DNA from 2 places in the Paenibacillus xanthanilyticus genome. Region 1 is predicted to be linked to the other one. Evidence: riboswitches for the same ligand, from Rfam matches in the RefSeq annotation. Region 1 holds a riboswitch; the other holds the start of a gene.
The links. A riboswitch is a leader RNA that binds a small molecule or an ion and turns the genes downstream of it on or off. The one in region 1 is predicted to bind cyclic di-GMP.
Positions count from the first base shown of each region.

Region 2: linked by a shared signal. The riboswitch ahead of ACFSKT_RS22205 (diguanylate cyclase domain-containing protein) and the one ahead of ACFSKT_RS30810 (DUF192 domain-containing protein) in region 1 are both predicted to bind cyclic di-GMP.

Region 1 covers NZ_JBHUHA010000002.1:3,034,869-3,039,061, reverse strand. Annotated here, with positions in the region: gene ACFSKT_RS30835 (pilus assembly protein TadG-related protein) at 1-16, opposite strand, end outside; gene ACFSKT_RS30830 (TadE/TadG family type IV pilus assembly protein) at 27-407, opposite strand; gene ACFSKT_RS30825 (A24 family peptidase) at 404-916, opposite strand; gene ACFSKT_RS30820 (Flp family type IVb pilin) at 1,001-1,195, opposite strand; gene ACFSKT_RS30815 (Flp family type IVb pilin) at 1,318-1,512, opposite strand; gene ACFSKT_RS30810 (DUF192 domain-containing protein) at 1,565-1,939, opposite strand; cyclic di-GMP riboswitch class I at 1,996-2,085, opposite strand; gene ACFSKT_RS30805 (carboxypeptidase regulatory-like domain-containing protein) at 2,524-4,193, opposite strand, start outside.
Region 2 covers NZ_JBHUHA010000002.1:1,153,995-1,158,187, forward strand. Annotated here, with positions in the region: gene ACFSKT_RS22200 (MBL fold metallo-hydrolase) at 1-190, opposite strand, end outside; gene ACFSKT_RS22205 (diguanylate cyclase domain-containing protein) at 277-1,773, opposite strand; cyclic di-GMP riboswitch class I at 1,845-1,929, opposite strand; gene ACFSKT_RS22210 (hypothetical protein) at 2,184-2,573, opposite strand; gene ACFSKT_RS22215 (hypothetical protein) at 2,616-3,170, opposite strand; gene ACFSKT_RS22220 (SMI1/KNR4 family protein) at 3,182-4,135, opposite strand.

The DNA of each region.
Region 1 (4,193 bases):
CAAAATCCGTTTTCATCGTGAACCTCCTACTCCACCCGAATGGTGGAATGGGCTGAAAGAACCGGGGCCGGAATGACCCGCGTCATGACGGGCGTCATCAGCGGAAGCGAATAGCGCAGCGTCACCGTCACGTTCTCCCCGGATGCCCGGGTAGACTGACTCGGCGTAATCGTCACCGTCATGCTTGCCGGGTCCCCTACCCGAAGATGTGCTTTGGCATAGGCCGTCATGTCGCCGTCGCTTCTGCCCAGTCCGCCGAGGCGAGCCGTCTCCTGCACGGTCATTTGCAAACTGGAGTAAGCGAAGAGCAGCCTGCCCAAGTCCGCGATTCCGCATAGAAGCAGCATCAGCAGCGGCAGCAAAAGCGCAAACTCGACTAGCGACTGGCCGCGCTCGTCCCGTATCATCCCGCTCCCCATCCTTCCATCATAAAACCGAGTACGCATCCGGCCGCGATCGCCACCCCGTATGGGTACGTGCCGGAGACGAAGTGTCCTTGCAGCGGCAGCTTCAGCCGGTACCGGATGCATACCAAAACGTACTGCATGTAACGGATTCGCGCCCGAAAACCGTTCTTGAACAACACGATCGCAAGCGCCATGACAGCCCCGAACAGCGCCATGTAGACCGATGCGGCCATCACGAAGCCCGCTCCTTTCAACGCCCCGACGAGCGCAAGCAGCTTGACGTCGCCCGCTCCCATGCCGCCGAGAAGATAAGGGATGAGCAGAATCGCGAACCCCGCGCCAAGCCCGATCAGCATATGAAGCAATCCGCTCCAGCCGTCCGTCGCGGCATGATATACGACCGCCAGCACCAGCGCCGGAGCGATGACGTTGTTATAAATTTTGCGGCTGCGCACATCGGTGACGACGCATAGCGCCAGCACGAGCAGCATAATCGCGTTTGCCCACATCTTCGCGTCCACCTCTCAACTGGTTTCGTCCAAAAGGAAAGGCCGCACGCCACTAGTTGACGCACGGCCCTTAGGCAAGGAAGCTTAAGGCGTTCCGCCCATTTCCGTCACGCCGGTGTTGACCGTATCCTCCGCGTTGTCGAACAGGTCGATAATATGACCGCGCAGTGTGATGAGCGCCGTCACGACCGCCACCGCGATTAGCCCGAGCACCAATCCGTACTCCGTCATCCCTTGACCTTGCTCATCGTTCCAGAAGCGGCGAATGCTGTTCATCATGTTGTTAGCCTCCTAAGAATGGTTGTTGTCTCGTGGTTGCGGTTCAAAACAACGGCTTCCGTGCTTTCTTCGTCCGTCTGCTTGTCATCCTATATCCGATCGTACCAAGGATCGACCAAAAATTAAGGCGTGCCGCCCATCTCCGTAACGCCCGTGTTAATCGTGTCTTCCGCATTGTCGAACAGGTCGATAATGTGGCCGCGCAGCGCGATCAGCGCCGTGACGACCGCGACCGCGATCAGACCTAGAACCAATCCGTACTCCGTCATCCCTTGGCCTTGCTCGTCGTTCCAGAAGCGGCGAATGCTGTTCATCATGTTGTTAGCCTCCTAAATTTGTGGTGTCGATCAAAATTCAGTTTACTGCTCGTTAAGGTTCCAAAATCGCGGTCTGTCCCAGCTCGACCTTCGCGGCTGCCAACGTGCCTGCCGGAAGCTCCACGACGGAGCGGGTTCCCGCGAACGCCGCACCGACCCTCCCCGGCCGGAGCCGATGCTCCATGCCGACGACGACGCCTGCCTTGTCCAGATGAAGCACGTCCAGGTCGTAGTTCATAAAGAACATGTGGACTGACTTGCACGGCTGAATATGAAGGCCGCTGCCGCTTGGGAGAGATTGCCTTCCTACGAGGCCTCGCAGTCTCCGCCAAAACGTGTAAGCGCATTCAATTTGGTCGCCAAGCCGTTCCCCGCTCTCCCGAATGACCAGCTTCATCCGGGTCGCCACCTCCTTTTGCGTATGCAAAATAGCCCACCTTTAGGCCCGAAAGGAGGGTTCGAAAAAAGAACTCCCCTGCATCTTTCGGCAGCTGGCTGGCATCCCGCGTCTTCCGCGGCTTAGCCCCTGTAGCTTTGCGTCGCCGGCTTTCGCCGGTTTTGCCTTTATCGAGATCCAGCGAAGTTCGTCTTGCTTGTTCGCCGTTCCGATATCTTGATCACATCTTACCCCGAGGTCCTATACTCCGTAATCCGACAAAATCCCCTATTTTTAGATTATCCGGATAAGGTCCAAATTCCCTCGAAATAGTAGTCTTAATAGACTAAATGTTGATTAGTAATGATTCTTTTCTCCCTATCAGACAATGAAACAACCCTAAAGGAACTAGGTAACATTAACCAATCAACGTGATCCGATTATTCATGCGACCAAAGGTCTGTTCTCCTGGCTGTTAGATGCGCTGCCGCCGCATGAATGTCATGCGTAAATAGCGGCGATTAATTAAAGCGTTTATGAAGCAGAGCATGTGATATTTTCACGGAAAAAGGGCGCCCCCCGTCACCTGCGGACGGCTGCGGGACACCCCTTGATCTGGTTCCGGGCTCAGCCGGCTATTCCTCGTCATCGTCTTGCAAAATCGCGTCCAATACTGTCACTTGACCATTGAAAATAAGGGCGCTTTTCGTGAGCGGACGTTTGTCCGGATAGGTGAACTGCACATCGTAGATACCGGCAGCCAGATTGCCGATGTAATACTGACCGGCCGTGTTCGTAATGACCGCGCGTACGAGCCGCCGATTCCGGTCGAATACTTCCACGAGCGCTTTATAGAGCGGGCGCAGCCTCTCGTCGCGCACCGTGCCGCGCAAGTCGCCCATCTCCTCGGGCATGCTGATGCGAACTTCCCCGCCCATACGCGGATCGAACACCACGACAGCCGATCCAAGCATGAGCGAGCTTGTCGTAATGACGAGCGTCTCGCTCGGCAATCCGCTCACCGCGAATCGGCCTTCCGGGTTGGTTACCGTCACGGCGAGTACTTCATTATTGGCGTTCAGCACCTGTACGACTGCCCCGTTCATCACATTCTGCGCCGTGTTCGTCACGGCGCCGACGATGGTCGTCGGGTTGGCGCGAAGGCTGACATTCAACACGCGCGCGCTTCCCGGTTGAAGCGTTATTGCGTTCGACTCGCTTTGAAAACCGGATTGCGACGTCCGCACGATGTAGTCGTCGGCCCGCAAACCGCCGATAAGGTAAACGCCTCGGGCGTCCGAGAGACCGCTGCGCACCACGATGCCCGTGAACGCGTCGATAACGTCGATTGTCGCGCCGGCAATCGGCAAGCCGTTCGATTGCTGGACGATCGTGCCGGACAGGGAAGCGGGATTCGGCGTGAGCGCAAAATTCAACGTAGTCGTCTGACCCGGTCCGACGTGCGCCGACGTTTCCTCCGTCCCAAAATTGGGCTGACTCGCAATGACGGTATAGTTGGAGGCCGGTACCCGATTAATCGTATAGTTGCCTTGCGCGTCCGTCAGGGAGGAGGCCACCGCCTCGCCGAACGTATTGAACAGCCGAATCTCGATTGCGGCGCCCGCGATCGGCTGCCCGGTCGCGGCGTTCGCCACATTCCCCTGGATGGTCGCGGGATTGCGGGAAAGCACGAAACTGAGCGGCGTCTGTAGATCCGGCGCGACTGCCTCGGACAGAATCTGCGTGAAGAAGCCAGAAGCCTCTGCCGTTACGGTATAGCGACCCGCCCCCAAATCTTGAATGAGATACGCGCCGCGATTATCCGTCAGCGCGGTAGCCACGACGGCATCCGTATCATCTCTCCTGACCGTCACGACGGCTCCTTCCACGGCAGCGCTCGTGTCCAGATCGGTGACGTAGCCGGCCAGCGATCCCGGATTCGGGACCAACTGCAGCACGGCGCTCGTCGACTGGCCGCGGTTCAAGTTGACGACCGATGCGCCGGTTCCGAACCCGGCTGCGGATACGGCGGCGACGAAGGTGCCGGCCGGCAGATTATCAAGTGCGAAAGCGCCGTTCTCATCGGCAATCCCCGTCGCCACAACCAGATCGTTCAAATCGCGCACAATAACCGTGCTGCCGCCTAGGGCGGCTCCGGTCGCTTCGCTTCGCACGATCCCGCTCAGCACGGCCGGCTGCGATTGAAGATTGAAGTTGGCGGTCGCCGTTTGGCTCGCGGCAACCGGCACCTGCTGCGATTGGGCGACAAAGCCGTCGGCAGTCGCGTTGACGATGTAGTTGCCCG
Region 2 (4,193 bases), 1.9 Mb from region 1:
ACAGCTCCGCGAGCGGCAGCGACGCTTGCTCCAGCACCCCGCGGATCAGCTCCAACTGCCCGGGTATGCCCGTATCGACGAGAATCGCGCCTTGCTCGTCTGCCAGCAAAGCGGTATGGACGACGAACGGATTGCCGTTCACATCCATCTGGAATACGATTGTCTGAAGCCCTTGGTTCCCTAAGGCCATGTCCTCACTCCCCATCTTGGTTCATATGGAGCCCGGTAGCGCTGCATCGGGTTATATTTGCATCATGCCTGCTTCGGCTCACGGTGTCAACCGCCCGGTTGTGCGGGAGCAAACACCGCCTGGCATCCGCCTTTGCGCTTGGCCATATACATCGCGGCATCCGCCAGCTGGATCAGCTCCACCGACATCGCGGCATGGTCCGGGTAGAGCGCGACGCCGATGCTGGATGAGACGTGCAGCTCCAGCTCTTCGATGCGGTATGACTCCGACAGGCAGGCCGCGATCGACGCCGCCAGCTGTCCGACGCGCGCTCGAGTCGCATGCTCCATGATGAGTGCGAATTCATCTCCGCCCAGCCGCGCGAAGGTGACGTTCTCCTCCTGCAGCACCCGAAGCCGGTCGGCTACGGCTTGCAGCAGCAAGTCGCCTGCCCGATGGCCATATTGATCGTTCACCGGCTTGAACCGGTCCAGATCGAAGTAGCAGACCGCGACCTGCTCTCCGGATCGGGCAGCCTCATCGATTGACGCCTCCAATTTCTCAAGGAACGACTTTCGATTGAGCAGCCCGGTCAAGCCATCATGACGAGCTACGAATTCGGTCATCGCCAGCGTGGATTGCAGCCGCTCGTGCAGGCGCTCCCGCTCCGCAAAGAACAGCACCTGACGAATGATAATCAACACGACGATAAACAGCAGCGCGTATTGGATAAACGGGTTCATCCGGTCGATGAGAATGATGCCTGTCACAATCATGAGACCCAAGTAAGGCACGCCGAACTTGATCATCTGAAAGACTCGGTTTTGCTGCGGCAGCTCGTTCGACGCCGCGTTCCGCGTATCCGTCGCCTCATGCATGCAAGCCAGCGCCAACGCGAATGCGCCAACGCTCCAGCAGGCATCCAGATAGCCCTCGATATCCAGCTCCCGAATATCCACGAACAGCCAGTACGCTGTATCGCCGGCAATATAAAGCAGGAAGGCGAGGACAATATATGACCGGGCCGCCCGGCTATATAGACGATCGCTATTCAACACCCAGATGAACAGAATAAACAGCATCAAGGCATCGGCAATCGGGTACAGCATATTGACCGCGACCGACAGGTCGATCCCTTCGGTCCACGCATCGGTATACGCCGGTTTGATGACGAATTCCCAGCTAACGACCAAGAGGCTGACCAAGAGCGAGAGCGAGTCGGTGACGAGACGGAACCGCTCCTTGCCGCCGCGCACCAATTGCGCCATTGCCACCACGAGCAGTCCGGACTGCAGCAGCCACAGCACATCTGCCGCGCTTAGCTCCGGCGTGGGGGTCTGCCAGATCCAATCGCTGGCCGCCCACATGGATTGCGCGAGCGTTTCAAGCACCAGCGTAAAGACGATCAATCGCCAAAATCGACGCTTTCCGGCTTCAACCCGTTTCAGCATCGGCAGCATGAAGGCTATCGCGAGTGCCGGAGCCACGATATTCATCACGTAAAGCAGGTCGCTATCCCCGTCCGAACGAATCATCTCGAAGAACTGAAAACAAAGAAAAACAGTAAAAAGTACAAGGGCGTTAGGCCGCGATCGTGCATTCATAGTTGTTCCCCCGTGCATACTTGGTATATATAGGGCAAAAAGGCATCCGCTTCTGACGCGAATGCCTCGGGGCAAGCGGTCTGGCAGCCGTTGCGCGCGCGCGTTAGGCCCATGACTTTGCGTCCTTACTTTTCAGTAAGTTTGCCGAAACGTGATCGTGATAGGTCATATTATCGTAATCTAGTTATACAGCGATTGGCGATTATTTTCCATGACCAATACTTACAAGAACAGGATGCAGACAGGTATACATGGCAAGGAATTGTCGATTTAGGCAGAACGAGGTCTTCTCCGTCAGCTCTATAAAAAGCCTCCGGCTCCGCTGCTTAGCGGGCTCGAAGGCTTCTGAATCGTATGGCGCGTCATGCATATGACCGCCGAGGGCTTGTATGCATCCAGGCACATCCCGTTCACGTCACATCCGCCGGAATCTGACACAGCACGTAACGCCCCGTCCATTGTGTCGTCGTGGCGATCGCCGTTCGGCCGTTCCGCTCGAAGAACAGACCGGCGCCTTCTTGATCCTTGAACGTCCATCCTCGCTCCGCGAACCATCGTTTGACCTTCTCCTTCGCATCGCTTGTCCTCGTCAGATACCAGTCGGAGCGCGCGTCCTCCCCCACCTTCGCCAGCGTGTCCGCGGGCGCCTGCCGGACGATCGCGAGCGCCTCTTTACGGCTAACGGAATCGAAGGGGAGAGGGGGATAATAGCTTTTGCTCCAGAGGATCATCCCCGCGATTGCAGCCAGGCACAGGAGCAAGAGGCCGGTAACATAGGCCCCTATTCGACGGATTGTCATCCTTTTCACCTCCGAAGATGGCAAGCTTTCGCAGCTCCGAAGCTAGTTCGGCGTATGAAGCAGGCTGCCCGCCTCATCGTAGTAGTTGTAAGCGAAACGGTAGGCATGTTCCTCGGTATTCGGCAGCTCGAGCCAAGTCGCCGTCTTCTGGCGGACAGGGAACGTCTGCACGATCGTCTCGTCGTTCACGGTGAGCTCGAGCTTGGCGACTTCGCTTCGTTCATTGGCTACGAATAGAAATTGCGGCAGGTTTCCGGACTCCTTATCCGGAAATATAAGAAAATCGGCAAAATCATGCCTTGCCGGTCCTTCGGTATCGATCATCGGGTAGTTCCCTTTGTCATTTTGCTTAAAATGAATATTGGCCGGTTTGCCATCAGCCAAAAACGCCACGTAGCGGTCAGCGCCGATATCCCGGGTTTCCAGCAGCTCGACCGCGGCGCCGCGATAGCTGTCGATCGATTGAATAACCTCAATCACCGACTGATTATCATTGCCGTAAAGCTGCTTGTCTTTGCCCGACGTGTAAAGGATGAGGATCGCAAGCAGAGCGACGGCGGCGAGTATGAAGCCGTTCGATTTATAGTTGCGGTTCATGGCGTGCCCTCCTACTCGTCCGTCATCTCGGTCAAGCTGGCCATGAAGTCCTCGAACGAAGCCGCAATCGGCATGGTCTCGACGCCGGTTATTGCCATGCCATCCGCATACACGCCTTCTTCCCACTCCTCCACCACCTGCACGATCGGCGGATTGTCGCCTGCTTCTTCGCGGTAATCGAAGAAATAATATTCGCCGAACGGATCCCATGCGAACGGAACGAGCTTATCCGGAAAGCCCCGGCTCTCCGCGAACATCCGATGTTTAGCGGGCAAATAATCGTCGCTGGTTGGATTGAAGTTCAAAAATCCGCTCAGCAGCAGCGTCCCTTCGCCGTCCGGCAGGACGACCTGCATGACCGACTCCGGCTGCGCCCCCTCCTCCAGCATGCGGAGGAATGCGGGCGGATACGGGAACTCGCCGGGCTCGCCGGCAATCTCGCGCTCGGGAGGCGGCGGCAATGAGACTTCCGCGTACGGCTCCTCGGGCTCGCCAGGCATCAACAGCGTCGGAGCCATCGAACCGTCCATCAATTCCGCATAGGGCATCTCAACCAGGCTCATGACCGTGCTCGACACCTCGTATTCCGAGAGCGGATTCACGGAGATCAACACCAGCAGAAACAACGCCGCTAAGCCTCGTCGCCAGTAACGTGGACGCCGCTTGGCTTTGTCGCGTCCTTCCTCTTCCGCTTCCTCCGCTGGCCCGACCAGCTCCTCTCGCCAATCGGCCTCAGCCGTCAACGCGGTGATCAGCTCATCCGCCTCTTCGTACCGGTCACTTGGCACGTGAAGCTCGATCGGGAACGGCGCGCTCCCCATGAACACGCGCATATAGCCGCCGGCCCCCGGCTCGCGGCGGAAATAAGGGATGCTTTCCGTCTCCAGCAATTGCTCGAAGAACATCGCCTCCAGCTCGCTGCAATCGCGCAGTTTCACATAATGGCGCCTGTCCGCCAGCTTCATATCCAACCTGCTCTCCCCCTCTATGCAAGGCTCCTGCGATTTCGATCCGATCGTCAAG